2 regions of the Ferrovum sp. PN-J185 genome follow, and region 1 is predicted to be linked to the other one. Evidence: riboswitches for the same ligand, from Rfam matches in the RefSeq annotation. Region 1 holds a riboswitch; the other holds the start of a gene.
What was found. Region 1 has a riboswitch for cobalamin ahead of FV185_RS07850 (TonB-dependent receptor domain-containing protein). Riboswitches for the same ligand answer to the same signal wherever they lie in the genome.

Region 1 (11,425 bases):
CGTCTTGGGCATTAGTTAGGAAGTTGCTTGTTTCTAATTGAATAGATTGATTATTAATTAATAAATGACCTAAAGGTGCACCCACATTTGCAGAGGCTAATGTTCTTTGTAAATCACTTATAGTAAGGCCTGCGCTGTTTAATCGAGCCGCATCAACTTGTATATTTACAACACGTCCAGGTCCACCAATAGTTTTAACCTCTCTGGTGCCCGCCACACGTTTAATATCCACCTCAATGCTATGTGCAACTCTTTCTAAATCATAACTGCCAATATGAGGATCTTTGCTATATAAAGTCAAAGCCACAATAGGAACATCATCGATTCCTTTTGGTTTAATGATGGGTGGTAATACCCCTAAACCTGAAGGGAGCCAGTCTGCATTAGCATTAACCGTATCATACAACCTAACTAATGCCTCAATCCGCGGGACTCCTACTTTATACTGCACTGTAATAATTGACATACCAGGACGAGAAATGGAGTATACGTGTTCAATACCTTGGATTTGTGATAGCACTTGTTCTGCTGGAGTAGAAACCATTTGCTCGACATCTTTAGCAGAGGCACCAGGGAATGGGATTAACACATTAGCCATGGTGACGTTGATTTGTGGCTCTTCTTCACGAGGAGTTACAATTAAGGCAAAAATACCCAGTAATAATGCAACTAATGCCAGTAACGGGGTAATTTGTGCACTTTGGAAGTAATGTGCTATTCGTCCTGATAGTCCAAGTGGTTTAGTCATTTATTCGTCCCTCATTGACCGTTTTTAAATGAGAGAGATTGGGCATTTTCGATTAATCCATCTGTAGAACTTAATCCTGATATCACTTCAACTTCATTACCCCACTGACGACCTAATCGTACTTGTCTTAATAGAGGTTCACCTTTTTCGTTTTTAACATATACACCAGTTAATTCACCTCGTTCTACAATGGCAGTTAAGGGAACTACTATACGATTAGGCACAGATAATTTTGTTGGTAACCATACACGCGCAAACAAACCTGGTTTGATATCTGCGGTATTACGATCAATATTTATACGTAATAAAACCGTATGTGATTGACTATCCACCGTTGGGAATAAATGAAGAGTTTGAGGATTAAGCCAATGTTCCTGTTGAGTTAAAGAAGGAACTTCAATTTTTAATTGTTTAACAGTTAACTCTTTATTTACTGCTCTTTCTGGAACTGAAGCACTAACACGTAAATGCTCGGGATCATAAAGACTTACCAGTATTTTACCTGGCATAGCCATATCACCTAGATTAACTGGTATTTCAGCTATTACACCAGAAAAGGGGGCTTTTATAACATATAAATCAGACTGCGCTCTAGCAGACTTAGCTAAAGATGAGGTGGCTCTAGCTTGAGCTTTGGCTGCTTCTAACTTTGTTTTCGCACGATCAAGAGCTGCTTGGCTTATGTAATCTTGTTTAAACAGCGCCTCTTGTCTTTGATAATCTTTTTGTGCCAATTCTAAATCAGCATTAGCTGCGGCTATTTGTGCCTCACTGGCTATTGCTTGTTGCTGTGCACTTGTGGATTCGAGAGTTAATAGAATTTGACCTACTTTTACTTTTTCACCAGCGGTCACTTTTATATTAGTCACTCTACCTGATACTTGTGCTGCTATATCGGCATGATTAACTGACTCAATTTGAGCATCAAACGGGTTCAGTGAGGTACCGTTATTATTATGATTTTGGGTGTCTGCAAGGACTGAAAATGAGAGAAATAAACAGCTTAAAAAAGCTAACCCTCTAATTTTATTAAATTTTTGCATTAATTACTCCCTAATCACTTTACTTAAATATATTATATTAAATTACATTATTTACATTTATATAATGTTTTTTGCTATACTGTCAACTACTATAATCATTATTCAAATTCTTCTTTAAGGGTAAAATTAAGAATATGGACAAAATCGATTTCGGACAGATGTATGAAGCGGCAGGTAGAGCCACACAACTACTTAAAGTATTGTCTAATATTGATCGCTTAATTTTACTTTGTAAAATTGCTGAAGGAGAATGTAGCGTCAGTGAATTAGAAAACTCGCTTGATATTAAGCAACCCACCCTCTCACAGCAACTTGGCGTATTACGTGAAGAAGGGTTAGTAAAAACCAGGCGTGATGGTAAATTCATTTATTACTCCATCTCTAGCAACGAATCACTGGCGGTCATGCAAACACTTCAAGAGCAGTTTTGTAAAACCAATCATAATCCAGTTTGTTCAACAACTAACTGATGGAACTAGTAATTCTCACCGCACTACTTGGTGGCACAACAGGGCTTATTCTAGGGCTAACCGGTGCAGGTGGTGGTATTATCGCTACCCCCTTACTCGTTCTCTTTTTAAATCTGAATGTCGTCACAGCCGCTCCTTTGTCTTTAATAGGCGTTGCTGCTGCATCATGGATCGGCATGATAATAGGACTAAAACAAGGAATCGTACGTTATCGTGCAGCTTTTTTAATTACTGCTATAGGCTTGCTTATTACTCCTTTTGGTATTGAAACTGCTCAACTTATTCCAAAAGCGGTTTTGAAACTCTTATTTATCTTACTCTTACTTTACCAAGCTTATCGTTACGCTTTTATTAAACACCTTAATATTGATAAAGACTTCCCCTGCCAAATTGATCAACAAACAGGTCGTTTTCGATGGGATTTTAAATGTCTAATGACAATGAGTAAATTAGGGATACTACTTGGTTTTACATCTGGTTTATTAGGTGTTGGCGGTGGCTTTGTATTGGTTCCTGCTTTAAAAAAACATACTCCACTAAATGTACACTCAGTGACTTCCACCTCATTAATGGTCCTTGCCTTGGTTTCAACTGGAAGCGTATTACAATGGAGTGCTATGGGTAATTTTAATCGTCAGCTTGCTGTTCCCTTTTTAGCTGGCGCACTTATCACAATGGCAATAGGTAGAATAATCGCTCCTTTAATTAATGAAATAATTCTGAGACGACTCTTTAGTATGATTTGTTTAATCAGTGCTATTAGTCTTACTGTACAATTAATCCATCATCATGGCTAACAATATTAATAGTAAAAAACTGCTACTTAGTAAATGGACAGCGGTTTACCCCACTAATAAAGAAAAACATCATATGGTTATTCAAGTCATATACATAGACAAAGACCATTTAATACCAGACAAAATAGTTATGGAAGCGTTAATTAATCACCGTCAATGGCAAATGGATTGGCAAGAATTAAAAAACACTGATAACTGGCTACCAGGATGGCGTTAATGCAAAAAGAACAGATTAAATTAATTTTAGAAAAGGCTTTTCAACAAAGTAACAAAACTCCTTCTCTCTGGCATCTACCTAAAATATTACAAATAAAAACTCAACTTGAACATTGCTCAACAGTACCCGAGGTACTCTCTCTTTTAGAAAACAATAGAGAATTCATTAAAGATTCTCTCGGATTAACAGAACCTATTTTTTCGGCAGCAATTACATCGATAAATAAGCTCAAAGAATAGTTACTGGGAACTAATTACTCGAATCTCTTTCTATCATAAATTAGAGTTTAGTAAGATATGGTTTATGTGGGATGAAATAATCCGTCAATCAATAAGACGAACAGTCAAATCATCGACAACTGTTCAAGATTATCTTATTCCTCCAGGTGATCCAGGTCTTTTTGGTCCAAATAGTGTTATCTGGCAAGTACATGCTGATTTTATTAGTATGATGATCGGCGGCATTAGCTCTCTAATTATGCAAGCACTTCACCCGCAAGCAATGGCAGGGGTGTGGGATCATTCAACATTCAAAGAGAATTTACCAGGTCGTCTAGGGCGTACGGCTCAATTTATTGCAGCAACCACCTATGGCTCGACAGAAATGGCCTTATCAGCAATTGAACGTGTCAAACGGATTCACGACAAGGTAACGGGTATTGATGACCAAGGAATAAGCTATCAAGCTAATGACCCACATCTTTTAAAATGGGTACATATTACAGAAAGCTTTTGTTTTCTAAATAGTCACCTTCGTTACCGTGACCCTCAAATGAGTATTTCAAAACAAAACCAATATTTTTTAGAAATTGCTCAAATTGGTCATTTATTAGGAGGAACAGATTTACCCGTTACTCTGTCATCTACTATAGAAACAATTAATATCTATCGCCAAGAATTAAGAATGACAAAACGTGTTGAAACAGTTATTGATTTACTTCATCACTTTCCAACACATCTATTAGGTAAACCACTATTATCTTTAATCGTAAAAGCAGGTTTTTACAACTTACCTAATTGGGTTTATCCTCTAATAGGCATTATGCCACCCACGTTGATACAAAAAAAATTATTAGACGCAACCATATTAGCAATAGCAAAACCGGTACGTTATGCACTTAGAAATGGAATAGCGGCTCATTCCTATCAGCGGTTAGGAATGACTGCACCATGGCTCAAAATAAACATACCTTATTCATATAAATAAGCAGAAAATTTTTAAAACATTCTCCCTGTACAAAAGCAATCTTAGATTACGGAGTATGAAATAATGACAGTCATAATATAAATAAAAATGAAAGTTTAGTATTTAAATACTGCTCATTGATATTGAATTTGATAAAGAACCTTGAAATAACTGTTAGTTAAAATAATTGATGAATTATAAATTGGAGAAAAACATGAAATTAATTCTAATGTCGTTATTGACTTTAATTGGCTTAGGTCTTCTCTTTTCACGAACAGCCTCAGCTAATGACATGCCCACTGTAGGACAAATGGCACCTGACTTTAAAGTGATAGACCAACACAACCAATTACAAAGCTTGTCTAATTATCGTGGTAAATGGGTAGTGCTCTATTTTTACCCCAAAGATGAGACTCCAGGATGCACCACAGAAGCGTGTGCCTATCGAGATGACTTCAATCAAGTTAAAAAATTAGGAGGAGTAGTAATAGGTGTCAGTATTGATGACGCTACAAGTCATGCTGAATTTGCAGCCAATCATCATTTACCCTTTCCTCTGTTAGCTGATAAAGACGGAAGTATTTCAAGATCATATGGTTCAGAAAGAAATCTTCTTGGTTATAAAATAGCCAAAAGAAACACCTTTATCATTGACCCCGCTGGAAAAATTGCAAAAGTATATGAAAGCGTTGACGCTGGCGAGAATCCCAAAGAGGTTATCGCTGACTTAAATCAATTGGTTAATCAAAAATAAATGCAAATGAGCCGTTTTTGGCAGAACAATCTAATCTGTATCGATCTTGAAACAACTGGAGCAAATCCACTCAAAGATAGAATTACAGAAATTGGTATTGTAGAACTACTCCCAAATGGCTCAAGTCGTGAATGGCATAGCCTAATCAACCCTGAGACTCCTATCCCTCCTTTTATTAGTCGGTTAACAGGAATTTCAAATGAAATGGTACAAGAAGCTCCATTATTCTCAGATATTGCAGATGAATTATTAACGATTTTAAAAGATAAAGTTTTTATAGCACATAATGTACGTTTTGATTACGCTTTTTTAAAACAAGAGTTTTTGAAATGTGGCATTTATTTCAAAGAAAACACATTATGTACTGTTCGTTTATCAAGACAACTCTATCCACACCACTTTAAACATAATCTTGATAGCATTATTGAGCGACTGGGAATCGACATAACAGATCGTCACAGAGCGTTGAATGATGCCAAAGTTGTAGCTTATTTTCTTACTCATGTAAAAGAAAATTTCTCAGAAGAACTGCTTACACAAGCAATACAAAAAGTAACAAAAAAGCCCTCTCTACCGCCAGGAGTTGATGAATATGAAATAGACTCGCTACCTGATAGTCCTGGGGTATACCTATTTTATGGGGAAAATGATTTACCAATCTATATAGGGAAAAGTATCAATTTAAGAGAACGCGTCCTATCCCATTTCAATTCAGATCATAAACACCACAAAGAATTACGACTTTCTCAACAAATAAAAAGAATCGAACATCATAATACCGTTGGTGAACTAGGTGCCCTATTACTTGAAGCAAAACTAATTAAAGAGTTAAATCCCATACATAATCATCGACTCAGACGTCAACAGCAACTGTGCTCTTGGCAATGGAATACAGTACATGATAAAAATATATTAGAAATTAAAAATACTGATGAAATTAATTTTTCACAATCAGACAATTATTTTGGTGTATTTCAAACTCGCAAAAAAGCACTTGATACATTAAGAGCAATCGCAGATGCTCATGGACTATGCCTAGCCGTTCTTGGCATAGATAAGCATGTAAAAGGGAAAGCCTGTTTTAGAGCGCAAATTAACAAATGTCATGGAGCATGTTGTGGCAAGGAAGACATGGTCCATCATGATTTAAAAGTTCAAATGGCTCTTGAAAGAATAAGATTGCAAAATTGGAAATGGGCTAACGCTATAGTCATTAAAGAAAGCAACCATTCTTATTCAGATTTCCATCTCATTGATCAATGGGCATACTTTGGAACATATAGCTCCTATCAAGATGCATTGGAGGCCAATAGTTCTCGAAGAGAGGTGATTTTTGATTATGATGTTTACAAAATACTCATCAAATTTATTTTCAAATCATCAGAGATCATTGTCTTACCAAATACTAATTCGATTCATCACCAAACAGAAGATTATCTAGACGAATCTGTGATTGATGAATAACACGTTCTTTTTCTTCATCTTTTAATACAACCCAGTTAGTAATCTCCTGAATTGTTCTCCCGCAACCCAAGCAAATCCCCGTTGGGGGATCTACTTGGCATACGTTAATACAAGGTGATGGAATCATAACTATATTCGTTATTGATCGTAGCGAACACCAAAAAACACGTTGGATCCTGGTGTGTTATAACCATACTGTAACTGATACGGCATATTGGTTACGTTATCCCAACGTCCAAATAAAGACCATTGTTTAGTAACTTGATAAGAACCATTTAGGCTAAACATTTGATAACCACCTATTGGCTGGCTCAACCCAGCAGAAAGTGATTCTGCACCGTAACGTCTACTTGAAGCAATTAAATTAGCACCTAATTTTAGCTTTTCTAATGCGTAATCAACTCCTACACGTCCAACTTCTTCAGCTCTTAGTGGTAATACTAAGTCTGTATTACGGTCAACCGGATTTAGAAAATCCATTGAGCCATGGAAATTAAATGATCCAATATATTTTTGAGCTGAAATTGTGGCGCCTTGAATTTTCGCATTTCCTATATTATAAGAAATGAATGTATTAGGATCAGCTTGAATCAAGTTTGAAATATCGTTTTGATATAAAACTATACCAAAAGATTGGTGATGATCATCATAGTTAATACCCCATTCAATATTTTTTGAGTATTCAGGTGCCAAATTAGGGTTCTGATATCCTGGATAATACAGTTCATAAAAAGTGGGTTCAGCAAATGCGGTACCAGCTCCTAAATGAGTTTTAATGGAATTTGTAATTTGGTATCCATAAGTAGCGCTCCCAGTTAACTTACTTCCATAACCTGAATATCCATCCGCTCTAACCCCAACATCTAGGGAATGCTGCCCACTATGTAAGTGATAAATAGTTGCTAAAGAATCAATATTTCGATTTAGATTTAATGAGCAATTTGTACAATAATCATATGCAGGAGTAAACTGACCATTCAAATATTGTGAACGATGTTCTGCAATAACTTGCAATGAATCCAAACCAAAAGTGTAATTGTTATCCCACTTGTAATCATATGACGGCGTAAAAGTATTGTCATTAGAAGGTGTTGCTATCGTAAAGTATTGAAAAAAGTTGGCATTATAGGCAACAGTAAAATTACTATACCAATTTGAAGTTATTTGATCATGAGTAAAAAACGATAAATTAGTCGTATTATTTTGTGATTTATCAAACTCACCGCTATTAGGACTTAAATAAGAATCCCTAACAGCAAGAAAATGAATTCCGATCTCATGACCTTGGGCTATCATTTCACTTAATGTCCCATAGGCTCCTTGTCTTTGATAGCCAGTTGCTCCAGTCACATAGCCATAAGGATTCGCCTGTGACACCGTGTTATACCCAGAGGAGTTTTCTTGTGTGACACCAAAAGAATATTTAACAGAATGTGTTGACTGAGTAGAACCGCTTATCGATGCTTGAGACATGCTGGTTCCATAACTACCATAACCGGCCATTGCACTTACCGATGGGGCACCATTTCCTTGTTTTGTAAAAACTTGAACAACACCACCAACAGCATCAGCGCCATAATATATACTCTCTGGCCCATAGATGACTTCAATATGATCAATCATGGATAAAGGTATTGAGTTCCAAATACCTCCTCCAGTACTAGTCAACTCAACTCGTACGCCATCGACCAACAACAAAGTATGATTACCGTTTGTTCCACGTGTAAAAACAGAAGCAGTATTCCCAGCATCACCGAAAGTGGCAACTTGAAAACCCGCTTGTTGCTGAAGTAATTCAGCTAAACTTTGCTGTCCTGCAGCGCGAATTTGTTCATTACTAATATAAAGATGATCTTGAATAACCTGTGAGCTAGGCTTTGGTATCATATCAGCTGTCACTATGACAGGATCAATTTGTACAGAATTATTGTTTTGCGTATCAGCGATAGAGCTAAAACTAACTATCAACAAAAGAAAACTTGAAATTAATTGAGTACTCTTTACTAAACGAGTACGAGTAGAAAAAAACATAATAAATCCCTAAGCAATCAGTCACGCCCACGTGACCTTAGTCTCTTAAAGAGTATGGGATTAAAAAGACAAATCGATAGATAATGAGAAGACAATGGGAAAGGCTGTTCACTCAGTATCAGCGAAGGTCCCCGTCCGCGTTACTCCACCATCTTATGGCCGATATCCGGGCTAGTGAACTTAAGGAATTTACCTTCCCATAAAAAATACAGTGGTATCAAGTCCGTAGTAAAGAAAGCTTTACATTCACTTACCGTTGCGGGGGCAGCACACGTTTGGTTAGTGTTTCCCGTTTAACTCATAATTAAATGAGCACCATAAGTTCAAACATATTACCAAAAAAGATAAAAAGTAAAAAATTATTTTTTTATTAATCCAAGACTAATAAAAACTCATTACAATAACTTATTGTTTATTTGGATGTAATTACTGTGGATATTAATAGCGCATTAGAAATTGTAAAAGCCGATTCTAATTATCGTGTTTTGACACGACTAAACATAACTGACTTTCATCAATTTGAAAACGCACCGTCAGATGAACCGATTGGGCGACTTGCAGTTATTGATACAGAAACCACAGGATTAAAAGTTGATGAAGGTGATCGTATTATAGATTTATCAATTGCTACTTGTGAGTATGGTAAAAATAGTGGGCATTTATACCGAGTAATTAGTCGATACGATAGCTTAGAGGATCCTGAGTTTCCCATCCCTCATGAAGTGACAAGACTTACTGGAATTAGTGATGACATGGTAAAAGGGGAAAAAATTGATGAAAATAAAATTGATAAAGTGCTAGACGGGGTTAGTTTAATCATTTGCCATAACGCCAGTTTTGATAGAGGATTTTTAGAGGCGCGCTATCCACTATTTAGTCAAATGCATTTTGGTTGTTCGCTTCATGAAATCCCTTGGGATCTTTGGGCAACTAAAAGTAGTAAATTAGATTATTTGGGTTTTCGTTTTAATTTGTTTCATGACGCACATCGTGCTCGTGCTGACGTAGACATGTTAATGATGTTACTTAGTCAATCCACCCCAGACATGAGTACTACCGCTTTGTCTTTATTAATCAATTCAGCCAGAAAAAAATTATGGCACATACAAGCCATCGACCTTCCCTTTGATAATAAAAATTTAGCTAAAGCCAGAGGATATAAATGGTTTGAAGGATCAAGCGAAATCAAAAAATCTTGGTATATACAAACTGAGGATTTAGATAGCGAACTTGAATTTCTAAAAGAGGCTGGTTGTAGAAACCCTGTTTTTACTCCCTTAACAGCCAGAGAAAGATATAAACCGCTTAAAGATATTATGCAGAGATTTTTAAGGCAATAAAAAAGGATGTGATTTATCACATCCTTTTAAAACTGGTTACTTTGTAATTATCGGCTTACGCTAATTTGAGTAGTGCCTTGATGGCTGCCTGGAGTTAAAGAGGCTGCTTTTGCATTGTTATTTAACATGTAGGCTGAGAAAATCGCAACTAAAATAACAAGCAAGATAAGAATATACTTCATAATTAGCTCCCTAAATAATAATTATAAATAAACAACAACTTAATTGAATTTTACACTAATATTTTCAAAAAGTTAAAGTAATTAGTTGCATTTTGTTTCAATACTATCTTGTACAAAAACAATTGTTTGTTATCAGTCTTTGACAGGGAATACCGGTAGATAATGGCTCTAGGCCTTGAGGGTCTCCATCAGGCTCTACATCATTAACGGGGGGAGGAAATCGGTGTTGTTGGCGGTGGGGTCGCCGCCAACAGCAAACGATTCAAGAAAGACCATTAATAGGGCTTCCCGGTTTTAGTAGGAAGCCGCAAAGTCCAATGAATTCAAGGCTTGGAGGGTGGTTTTTTTATTTATAAAAAGCTCATGAAAAATTACGGACGGGGGTTCGATTCCGTAAATCACAATCGAGTCATAGCCCACAACAACTTGACTTCACTTTTTAAAGAAGCGTTCATTGGTTTTTAACCAGCCAAAAAGGAAATCCCGATGGCTGTCATTCCTTAAACCAAAAACAACTTTCTGTACGGTGGTAAGTAGCCGAGGCTACTTTAGAGCGTTGGCGAAGCGATCGCATCGGACCTGCCTATTTGAAAATTTGTGGTCGCGTAATGTATCGACTTGTTGACATTGAAAGCTTTGAAGATGCAAGCATGAAAAAAGTTTATCACCCTGAAAGTAAAGATTGAAACTTATTATCAGACTGAGTGATAAAGCGTGTATTCCGGTCTAATCCAGTACATATTCTGGCGCCCTTCTCTGCTGTCAGGTGAATCGTTCAACTTGACGCAAAAGTCCACAGTCACTTTTGAACTTCTGTAGAAGCTTATTCTGTCCGAAATTTGTATACGTTTTTCGGACAGAAAAGAAGATGTCACGTGCAAAAACGATCACAAATGCACAATTTCATTATAAAAGTGCACGTTTTGAGTAAAAACGATAACTTGGGCTTCCCTCAATAAAACGGACACTTTCATTAAGAGTGTTAACATGAAAGGAGTTTGTAATGGAGGGAAGCCCAGTCATCGGGTCAAGATGGTTGACATCCCCAACAGTGCATTTAGAAAAAACCGGACAGAACAGACATAAAACGGGCATCCTGCTTTGCAAAATGGCTCTGATCGCTGATCATGCAATAACAAACGCTCAGCAAGCATGCCATTAAGTTTATTATTCCCCTATCAATAAATAGGGTTT
Region 2 (11,425 bases), on a different contig from region 1:
TCGAGTCCGCCTTGCAGGTGAAGGTGAACATGGCGTGTCAGGTGGACCGCCAGGAGATCTATACGTAGTAGTGCAGATTAGACCACATCCTGTTTTTGAACGAGACGGTGCTGATCTTCATTGCGAGATGCCGATTAGTTTTGCCACAGCAGCGCTAGGGGGAGAGATAGAAATCCCGACTCTAGATGGTCAAGCTAAATTAAAAATACCAGCAGAAACTCAAACTGGACAAGTCTTTCGTTTAAGAGGAAAAGGGATTAAACAGTTAAGAGGAAGTGGGTATGGTGATTTAATGTGCCATGTTACTGTTGAAACGCCAGTAAGGCTCACTGAAGAGCAAAAAGAGTTGCTTCGCCAATTAGACTCCACTACTCATGGTAGTGACACGCACAGTCCACGTGCCAAAACATTTATGGACAAAGTGCGTGACTTTTTTAACCCAAGTAACGAATAAATTATAGTCTACGCCATGTTGTACCAGAGGGGGTGTCTTCCAAGACCACCCCTTTGGACAGCAACGTATCACGAATTTCATCTGATCGAGCGTAATTTTTGTCTTTTCTTGCTTGTTTTCTGTCCTCAATAGCCTGCTCAATTTCTTCATCAGATAAATTTAAGCCACTATCAGAAACACTTCCCTGACGTAACCATTGTTCTGGGTCTTGATCTAGTAAACCAAGAATTGAAGAGAGTTGTTTGAGTAAAATTAAGTTTAACTTATCCTGGGTTCGATTAAATTCACGGGCTAAGTGAAACAGTACTGCTACTGCTTCAGAGGTATTAAGATCATCGTTCATTGCCTCTTGAAAACGTTTAGCATGCTCATTGTTCCAATCTACATCAGTTGGCAGGGTAAGATGCTGTCCGCGAAGTGCTGTATACAATGTTGTTAATGCGGCTTTAGCATCATTTAAATGTTGATCTGTATAATTCAACGGACTGCGATAATGGCCACGCAGTAGAAAGAAACGCACTACCTCTGGATGAAACACTTTTAATACATCAGCGATGGTGAAGAAATTACCTAACGACTTAGACATTTTTTCATCATTAACGCGTAAAAAGCCGTTATGCATCCAAATATTTACAAACTCATGACCGTGCGCACCTTCAGATTGAGCTATCTCATTTTCGTGATGAGGGAATTGGAGATCATGCCCTCCCCCATGAATATCAAAATGCTCACCTAAATAATGCTCACTCATGGCTGAACATTCAATGTGCCAACCAGGCCGCCCTTTTCCCCAAGGAGAATCCCAAAAAGGTTCACCTGGTTTGGCTGCTTTCCAAAGTACAAAATCTAAGGGATCTTTCTTATGAAGATCAACTGCAACCCTCTCACCAGAACGAAGATCTTCAAGTGACTTGCCAGATAGTTTTCCATAATGAGGAAAATCTCTAACAGAATAATAGACGTCACCATTATCACCAAGATAAGCAAGCTTTCTTTCAATCAGTTGCCCAATTAACTTGATCATACCTGGAATATGTTGAGTGGCTTTGGGCTCTACACTGGGAGGCAATACACCAAGGGCAGTTAGATCAGCGTGCATTAAATCAATCATTCTTTCAGTAAGAGACTGTATTGACTCATTATTTTCGTGAGCTCTAGCAATAATCTTATCATCTATATCAGTAATATTTCGTACATAAGTCACCTGAAAACCAAGCACCTGTAACCAACGGTATAGAACATCAAAATTAACCAGCATTCTGGCATGTCCTAAATGGCAGCGATCATATACTGTCATACCACATACATACATACGAACTTGATTAGCTACAATAGGAATAAAAGTTTCTTTCTTCTTAGTCAGAGAATTGTGAAGTGTTAGCATAGTTATCTTATCAATTTAGGGCTAATTCAAGCCATTGGAAATAAACACAATTAATTGATATAATTAAAGTTTATCTAAATCCGAAAGTATACCACGATATGATACGTCGCCTCTCGACCCTTGTAGTTTGTCTGGTGTCGTTAGTGCCATTAGTCTCACTGGCCGATAACCCCAATCCAACCACTCCCAAGTCTGATCCTAATCAACAAAGTACAGCCAGTGTACAGTCCGTTACTGAACCTGGAAATCCTCCTGCAGGTTTTCCGGTTAACCCAATGAAAACCTTACAGCCTCTTATGGCTCAGCAACGATATGCAGAAGCAATTAAAGAGGCTAATCGCTACTTAGATATGGACTCACATAACGGTGAGGTTTTGTTTATAAAAGCACAGGCGCTCACTCAATTAAAAAAGGTAGACGAGGCCATTAGTGTGCTTGAAAACTTAACCGAGGTGGCCCCTGAAATGGCTACCCCGTACAATAATCTTGCAGTACTCTATGCACAAAAAGGTCGTTTGAATGACGCCAGAAAAATGCTTGAAATGGCAGTTCAAATTCAACCTAACTATGCAACTGCATTAGAAAATCTTGGTGATATCTATTTGACTAAAGCCAAAGAGGCTTATACAAAAGCACAAAAAGAAAATCCCAAAAGTAAAAGTTTAAAGCAAAAAATAACCACCCTTTCTAACTTGGAGTAAACATGGTTCGTCTTAAAACAAATCTTGGTGATATCGTCATTGAACTCAATGCTGAAAAAGCACCTAAAACAGTAGCTAATTTCTTGGAATATGTTGAAGCTGGTTTTTATAACAACACCATATTTCATCGTGTGATAGATGGTTTTATGATTCAAGGTGGTGGTTTCGAACCCGGCATGAACCAAAAAGCTACTCGTGCACCTGTAGACAATGAGGCAGCCAACGGGTTAACCAATGACATGTACACTATTGCTATGGCACGTACACCCAACCCGCATTCTGCCACCGCTCAGTTTTTCATTAATGTTGCTAACAATAGCTTCCTCAATTTCCGTTCAGCCACCCCTGATGGCTTTGGCTATTGTGTATTTGGACAAGTTACTGAAGGACAGTCTGTAGTTGACGCAATCAAAAAAGTGGCCACAGGGAATCGTGCAGGCCATGCTGATGTACCTAAAGATGATGTTGTTATTCTCTCTGCAACGGTAGAATAAGAGACGATCGTGCAACATAGTCTGTTCATCTCTGATCTTCATTTATCACCCAAAACGCTTACATTACGTAAGCGTTTTCTTGAGTTTCTAGCAGGTCCTGCTCGAGAAGCTGAATCTCTCTATATTTTGGGTGATTTATTTGAAAGTTGGATTGGAGATGATGATCTAGAATCAACTTTTAATCAAAAAATTGTTTCTGCTTTAAAAGAATTAACAGATTCCGGAACGTTGCTCTTTATCATGCACGGCAACCGTGATTTTCTGATTGGTAATCAATTTGCCCAAGCAACAGGTGCAACGTTAATCACCGACCCAACAGATGTTTTACTCTATGGTGTTAGAACCATCCTGACACATGGTGATCAATTGTGTACCGATGATGTGGATTATCAACAATGGCGCAAACAAGTCCGCTCTCCACAATGGCAAAAACAAGTTCTTGCCTTACCCATCGAACAACGACGCAAAATGGCTCAGGATGCAACAAATATGAGCACTGATGCTAAGAAAAAGAAAACCATGGAAATAATGGATGTGTCAGCACAGGCTGTTATGGAATTGATTAGGAAGAATGATTATCCTCGCGTTATCCATGGCCATACTCATCGACCAGCACGGCATGTCTACCATATCGACGATCATAAATGTGAGCGTTGGGTTTTAACCGATTGGACCAATCAAAAAGCTGGTTACTTATATTGCGATCGTGACGGCTGTCGGGCCGTCACTTTATAAGTTATTAAACAGTTATTAATCCCAAGACAAGGCACCACCTGTTTGATACTCAGTTACCCTAGTTTCAAAGAAATTTTTCTCTTTTTTCAAGTCAATCATTTCACTCATCCAAGGAAAAGGATTGGTTGCTCCAGGAAATAAAGCATCAATACCAATTTGCTGTAATCGTCGATTGGCTATGAAACGGAGGTACTCTTTAAACATGTGTGCATTTAAACCCAATACCCCACGCGGCATTGTGTCTTCTGCATAACGGTATTCCAGTTCTACCGCTTTTTGCATTAACTCTTTCACTTCATTCTTAAAGGATTCAGTCCATAAATGGGGGTTTTCCAATTTGATTGTATTAATCAAATCCACCCCGAAGTTACAATGCATGGATTCATCTCTCAGAATATATTGGTATTGTTCTGCAGCACCTTGCATTTTATTTTGACGCCCTAATGCTAAAATCTGTACAAAACCAACATAGAAAAACAATCCTTCCATCATGCAGGCAAATACAATTAATGATAAAAGAAGTTGCTGGTCTGCCTCAGGTGTGCCTGTTTTAAAATCAGGATTGGTTAAGGTTTCTATAAAAGGTATTAAAAACTGATCTTTTTCACGAATACTCGACACTTCATGGTAAGCATTAAAAATCTCAGATTCATCCAATCCTAAACTTTCAACAATGTATTGGTAGGCATGAGTATGAATCGCCTCCTCAAAAGCCTGTCTTAACAAATACTGTCTACATTCAGGAGCAGTAATATGGCGATAAGTACCTAATACAATATTATTGGCAGCCAAAGAGTCAGCTGTAACAAAGAACCCTAAATTACGTTTAACAATTAATTTTTCATCTTCTGACAATACCCCATTTTCTTTCCATTGCGCGATATCGCGACTCATTGAAATTTCTTGAGGCATCCAATGATTTGCACAGCCTGCAAGGTATTTCTCCCAGGCCCAATGGTATTTAAATGGAACCAGTTGGTTCACATCTGTTTGTCCATTGATGGCTCTTTTCTCAGCCACAGCTACACGTCCTGTGTGAGATGACTGATTTGCAGCAGTATGTAAAATAGGTTTGTTGACAGCTACATGGTCTTGATTTACTTCTTTTACATCTGAATTAATTTGATTACCTAATTGAATTTCGTCTTCAAATACCAGCATTATTATAGTCCTTTTAATTTTATTATTGGCAAGCTTCACAGGTGGGATCATCAATCAAACACTGTTTGATTTCCGTTTCTTGCGGTTGAATTTTAACTGCGTTGAGTTCCCCTCCTTGTCCAGTAGATTTCTCTGCTGCACTAGCACCTAATGAACGTAAGTAATAGGTTGTCTTCAAACCACGTAACCATGCCAAGACATAGATTTCGTTTAGTTTTTTTCCACTGGGTGTTGCAAAATAGAGGTTGAGAGATTGTGCCTGATCAATCCATTTTTGTCGGCGTGCAGCAGCTTCAATTAACCATTTGGGATCAACCTCAAAGGCTGTGGCGTATAGCTCTTTTAAATCTTGCGGAATTCTTTCTATTTGACTTAATGAGCCATCATAGTATTTGATATCCGCAATCATCGCCTCATCCCACAATCCTCTTTGTTTTAAATCATTAACCAATGACTCATTAACAACAGTGAATTCGCCTGAGAGATTGGATTTTACATAGAGATTCTGATAATCAGGTTCAATACTTGCTGATACACCAACAATATTTGAAATGGTTGCAGTAGGGGCAATAGCCACACAATTAGAATTACGCATTCCGTGTTGTGCAATAGCTTGTCTTACTATTGACCAATCCAGTCGAGTACTGAGATCAACTTCAAGATATCCACCACGCTCTTGTTCCAGCATAGTAAGCGTATCGAGTGGCAATATACCTCTATCCCATAAACTTCCTTTGAAGCTAGAATAAGCTCCACGTTCAGCTGCCAACTCAGTTGACGCCAGATAAGCGTAAAAGCAAACCTGTTCCATTGTTGAGTCAGCTAATTCAACAGCTTGATTTGAAGCATATGGGATACGCATAGCGTGTAACATATCCTGAAAACCCATAATACCTAGTCCAACAGGACGATGTCGTACATTAGAATTTCTCGCTTTTGCTACTGCGTAGAAATTAATATCAATAACGTTATCTAACATACGCATTGCTGTTTTAATTGTTTTTCTTAACTTCTCCTCGTCAACGGTCAATATTCCGTCAACTGGTTTGATGTGTTGTAGTAAATTAACCGAGCCTAAGTTACATACTGCTGTTTCTGTGTCTGATGTATTTAGTGTGATTTCTGTACATAAGTTAGAACTATGTACTACACCTACGTGTTGCTGGGGAGAACGAATATTACAGGGATCTTTAAAAGTAATCCATGGGTGACCTGTTTCAAATAACATAGACAGGATTCGACGCCATAATTGAACTGCAGACACCCTCTTAAACAAAGTAATTTCACCGCTGTCAGCCTTACTCTCATAACGCAGATACGCTTCTTCAAATGCTCTACCATACTTATCATGTAAATCAGGCACATCGGACGGAGAAAACAACGTCCAATCTTGGTTTTGATCAACACGCTTCATAAATAGGTCAGGAATCCAATTGGCGGTGTTCATGTCGTGCGTACGTCGACGATCATCCCCAGTATTCTTTCTTAAATCAAGAAATTCTTCGATATCAAGATGCCAAGTCTCAAGATATCCACACACAGCACCCTTTCTCTTCCCACCTTGATTGACTGCAACAGCAGTATCATTAACTACTTTCAAAAAGGGAATCACCCCTTGGCTTTTACCATTGGTTCCCTTTATACGTGAAGACAAAGCCCGGACAGGTGTCCAATCATTACCAAGACCGCCTGCATACTTTTGTAGTAGTGCGTTTTCTCTTATATTGTCAAAAATACTATTTAAATCGTCTTGTACCGTAGTAAGGTAACAAGAGGACAATTGAGAATGTTTGGTTCCACTATTAAATAAGGTTGGAGTTGAGCTCATAAAGTCAAAGGATGAGAGTAGATGATAAAACTCAATGGCCTTCTCCTCACGGTTAATCTCTTGAAGAGCTAGCCCCATCGCCACTCTCATGAAAAAGATTTGCGGTAGTTCAATGCGTTGTTCATTAATATGCAAAAAGTAACGATCATATAATGTCTGTAAACCGAGATAACCAAATTGACGATCTCTTTTGATATCAATGGCGTTAGCCAATATGGTTAAATCAAATTCAGCTAACTTATGGTCTAATAACTCTGCTTCAATGCCTTTCTTTATAAACTGACTGAAATATTGTCGAGTAGATAATTCAACCTCTTTATCATTGGCAGTCTGTCCTAATACTTCGCGCTGAATTTGTTTAAGTAATAATCGCGCAGTGACATAATTATATTGAGGCTCACGTTCAATGAGACTTCTAGAAGACATGATTAACGCTTTTTCTAATTCAATATATGAAATGCCATCATATAAATCGCGTAAAGTTTGGTTAACGATGAGTGATGGCTCAACATCATGCAAACCATGACACGCTTCACTTACCATACTTGTTAACCAATCGATATCTAATAGTTTTGTGTTATTTCCCTCCTTAACATGAATTGTTACATCATGAGATGGTTGGGTTTTGGCGCGTTCTTGAGCACGTTTTTCGCGATATAACACATAAGCTCGAGCCACATCATGCTCACCTGAACGCATTAATGCCAATTCAACTTGATCTTGAATGGTCTCAATATGTACTGTTCCACCTAGAGGTTGACGACGCAGCAAAGTAGAGATGACTTGTTCAGTAAGCTGTTTACACTGTTGCCTTACAGAACTAGACAGTTGAGCAGTTTCTCCATGTACAGCGATAAATGCTTTATGTACTGCAACATTAATTTTATCTGCCTGAAAACTAACCACATCACCCGAACGTCGAACAACTTGATAAAGATTAGCAGCTTGTTCTAGATTTACATCTTGAGAAATATTGGTATCCACTTAGCCTCCCTAAGGTAGGCGCGATGACTGTGGTTTTTGCGTAAGCAAACAAGGAATAACAAAATTATTCAACCAGAGGACACCCCGCCCCATTTTTTGTTGTTTAGAAATACGGCAGGTCTCCTGGCTTTTGGGTCCTAATACTTACTCAAACCTTCCCAGAGTTATCCAGTGGTATAGAAAGGAGAAAGTACTCGCCAATTACAGTTGCGGGGGCAGCCAAGGTATCACACCTTGTTCCCTTTTAATTGTAAGAACTACTCTTACAAACCGTTTAGCTATTAAACACAATATTCGGGGTAAAAGTCAACAAAAAACACAACATATTGTGTTAAATATTTGTTAATTCATGTTCTGCCTGAGCTCATAAGCTGCTTTCATCATATTTTCAAGGGCAGGAATAACCTCATCCCACTTTCTTGTTTTTAAGCCGCAATCAGGATTAATCCATAAATTATGTAATGGGATGCGCTGTGCGGCTTTTTTCATTAACTGAGTAATTTCTACACTATTTGGGGTATTGGGGGTATGAATGTCATACACGCCCGGACCAATTTGATTGGGATAGTTAAAATGGTCAAAGGCGTCTAATAATTCCATATCTGAACGTGACGTTTCAATGGTAATAACATCTGCATCCATTCTCGCCACCGCCTCCATAATGTCATTAAATTCGGAGTAACACATATGAGTGTGAATTTGCGTTTCATCCTCTACACCATTGGCAGTAATTCTAAAACACTCTATTGCCCAAGATAAATAATCCTGCCATAGCGCTTTGCGTAGAGGGAGTCCCTCTCTTAAAGCTGCTTCATCTATTTGAATTACTTTAATACCAGCACGTTCTAAATCAATAACCTCGTCTCTCAGTGCCAATGAAAGTTGTCTACAGGTGGTGGAACGTGGCTGATCATCTCGAACAAATGACCAATTTAACATGGTCACAGGGCCAGTTAACATTCCTTTCATTGGCTTATCGGTGAGTGACTGAGCATAGACAGCCCACTCTACAGTCATGACCTTTTCTCGGCTAATATCGCCATAAATGATGGGTGGTTTAACGCAGCGTGAGCCATAGGACTGCACCCATCCTGCTTGACTAAATACATAGCCGTTCAATTGCTCACCAAAATATTCAACCATATCATTTCGTTCAGGTTCCCCATGAACAAGTACATCAAGCCCTATACGCTCTTGCTCTCTTACGCAGCGCTCTATTTCACTTTTCATAGCTAATGAATAATCTGTAAAAGAGATATCACCCAACTTGTACTTCTTTCTAATAGATCGAATCTCATTTGTTTGCGGAAAAGAACCGATAGTGGTAGTTGGAAAAATTGGTAGATTTAATATGGTATTCTGTTTAATGACACGTACTGAATGGCTACTTTTACGCTGCCCCATATTGGAGTGAATAGCTTTTACTCTCTCTTGAACTTGTCTATTATTAACACGATCTGATGACTGTCGTGATTCGATAGCTGCTTTATTTATATCTAGTTGATCTTGAACTGTTGCACGCCCCTGGTTAATAGCACTCCCCAACAATCTAATTTCTTCTATTTTTTGAATAGCAAAGGATAACCAACTACGAATTTCTTCATCCATTTTATCCTCACTAGCCAAATCCACTGGAACGTGCAAAAGCGAACATGAAGGAGCAATCCATAACCGCTCCTTAAGCTCTTTTGCAATAGGCTCTAACCAATCAAGAATACTATTTAAATCTGAACGCCAAATATTTCTCCCACTAATTAAGCCTAAAGAAAGTATTTTATGAGGTGCTAATAAATTAATAACAGGAATAATCTCATCCTTATTATCAGAAACATCAATATGTAAGCCTGCCACAGGAAGATTAGTGGCTAAATGTAAGTTATCTTTTAACTGGCCAAAGTAAGTAGCGATTAAAATATTTATCTTACTAAACTTTAAATGATGGTACGCCATATTAAAGGCATGTTGCCACTCAGAATTAAGTTCAGTGACTAAAATGGGTTCGTCAATCTGTACCCACTCAATTCCGTGATTAATAAACAGTTCAAGTAATTCACCATAAACTGGTAACAGTTTTGTAAGCAGATCTAACTTATTTATATCATCTTTGGCCTTACCTAAAGCCAAATAAGTAACAGGACCAATAATTACTGGTTTGATATTTTGATGAGATAGTTTTGCTTCTTGAATAAAATTTAAAATTCTTGTTGGGTTTAACTCAAAAGTGGTCTGGCGGGTAAATTCTGGAACAATATAATGATAGTTAGTATCAAACCATTTAGTCATTTCACCTGCCTTAACGCCTGAACAACACCCGATATCATTATGATGTGCTTGTTTTGAGCGCCCTCGTGCTAGACGAAAATAATTATCTAACTCATGCCCCTGAAACTCCTTAACTCGTTCAGGCAAGTTTCCCAGTAAAAACGTCATATCAAGCACATTATCGTAAAAGGAAAAATCTCCAACCGGAATAAAATCGAGTGCTGCCTGATGCTGCCAATTTTGTTGTCTTAAATGACTACCAAGCGCAATGAGATCAGTCAAGGACGACCCATCTTGCCAATACGACTCAAGAGCAAACTTAAGTTCTCTGTGACGACCAATTCTAGGAAAACCAAGATTATGCGTTGTAACCATTTTTTATCCAATCTATCTATTAAAAAATACTATTTTGGATAAAATTAATTATGAAGTAAAATGGTATTTTTTCAGAAATAAATGAAATTTATTCATATATGTTAGAGCGTATCCACTTAGCTATATTAAAAGAAATCGACCAATGTGGCTCGCTAACTGCTGCCGCCAAACAATTACATTTAACTCAATCAGCTCTAAGTCACTCAATAAAAAAACTAGAGCAGCAGTTGGGTACAACATTGTGGATTAGGGAAGGAAAACAGTTGCAACTTACCCAATCAGGGCAATATTTATTGTCTATCGCCAACCGATTGCTACCTCAACTCATTATGGCTGAAAATCAATTGCGTCAATACGCACAGGGGGAGAGAGGGACATTACATATTGGCATGGAGTGTCACCCCTGCTATCAATGGTTATTAAAAGTTGTTTCCCCCTACTTACTATCACTTCCTGATGTGGATGTAGATGTGAAACAAAAATTTCAGTTTGGGGGAATGGGCGCCCTATTCAGTTATGAGATAGATATCCTTGTAACTCCTGATCCTCTGTATAAATCGGGACTGTATTTTGAACCTGTCTTTGATTATGAGCAGGTGTTGGTAACTGCCAATAATCATCAGCTGGCACATTATCCGTTTATTGACCCAGAACATCTAAACAACGAAACACTCATTACCTATCCTGTGAGTGTTGAAAGATTAGATATTTTCAATCAATTTCTAATGCCAGCAGGTATCATGCCTCGCAAACACAAGACTGTTGAAACCACAGACATTATCTTACAAATGGTAGCCAATGGAAGAGGAGTTACAGCACTACCGAAATGGTTGGCATTAGAATATGTGCCAAAACTTCAATTATCATTAGTTAAGTTAGGCAAAAAGGGGATCATGAAAAAAATACATTTAGGTATTCGTAAAGAAGACCTATCAATACCCTATGTTAACTCTTTTTTTACGATTGCTCGCCAATTAAGCCGTTTGGATAAGCAATCAATCTAATCCACGGCTTAAATCGAGTTTAATATCATCAAGGGATTCTAAT

Region 2: it holds a riboswitch for cobalamin, as region 1 does, so the genes downstream of both, FV185_RS07575 (ribonucleoside-diphosphate reductase subunit alpha) here and FV185_RS07850 (TonB-dependent receptor domain-containing protein) in region 1, are expected to answer to the same signal.

The regions. Positions count from the first base shown of each region.
Region 1 covers NZ_LQZA01000004.1:18,240-29,664, forward strand. Annotated here, with positions in the region: gene FV185_RS07805 (efflux RND transporter permease subunit) at 1-748, opposite strand, end outside; gene FV185_RS07810 (efflux RND transporter periplasmic adaptor subunit) at 760-1,791, opposite strand; gene FV185_RS07815 (ArsR/SmtB family transcription factor) at 1,926-2,261, shown strand; gene FV185_RS07820 (sulfite exporter TauE/SafE family protein) at 2,261-3,058, shown strand; gene FV185_RS07825 (TIGR02450 family Trp-rich protein) at 3,051-3,275, shown strand; gene FV185_RS07830 (hypothetical protein) at 3,275-3,514, shown strand; gene FV185_RS07835 (oxygenase MpaB family protein) at 3,579-4,481, shown strand; gene FV185_RS07840 (peroxiredoxin) at 4,675-5,214, shown strand; gene FV185_RS07845 (exonuclease domain-containing protein) at 5,221-6,678, shown strand; gene FV185_RS09895 (DUF1289 domain-containing protein) at 6,620-6,805, opposite strand; gene FV185_RS07850 (TonB-dependent receptor domain-containing protein) at 6,817-8,709, opposite strand; cobalamin riboswitch at 8,850-9,044, opposite strand; gene FV185_RS07855 (3'-5' exonuclease) at 9,126-10,049, shown strand; gene FV185_RS09815 (hypothetical protein) at 10,097-10,231, opposite strand.
Region 2 covers NZ_LQZA01000003.1:282,838-294,262, forward strand. Annotated here, with positions in the region: gene dnaJ (molecular chaperone DnaJ) at 1-454, shown strand, start outside; gene cysS (cysteine--tRNA ligase) at 456-1,838, opposite strand; gene FV185_RS07555 (tetratricopeptide repeat protein) at 1,937-2,539, shown strand; gene FV185_RS07560 (peptidylprolyl isomerase) at 2,542-3,033, shown strand; gene FV185_RS07565 (UDP-2,3-diacylglucosamine diphosphatase) at 3,043-3,768, shown strand; gene FV185_RS07570 (ribonucleotide-diphosphate reductase subunit beta) at 3,784-4,929, opposite strand; gene FV185_RS07575 (ribonucleoside-diphosphate reductase subunit alpha) at 4,952-7,741, opposite strand; cobalamin riboswitch at 7,838-8,031, opposite strand; gene metE (5-methyltetrahydropteroyltriglutamate--homocysteine S-methyltransferase) at 8,084-10,378, opposite strand; gene FV185_RS07585 (LysR family transcriptional regulator) at 10,477-11,382, shown strand; gene FV185_RS07590 (O-succinylhomoserine sulfhydrylase) at 11,374-11,425, opposite strand, start outside.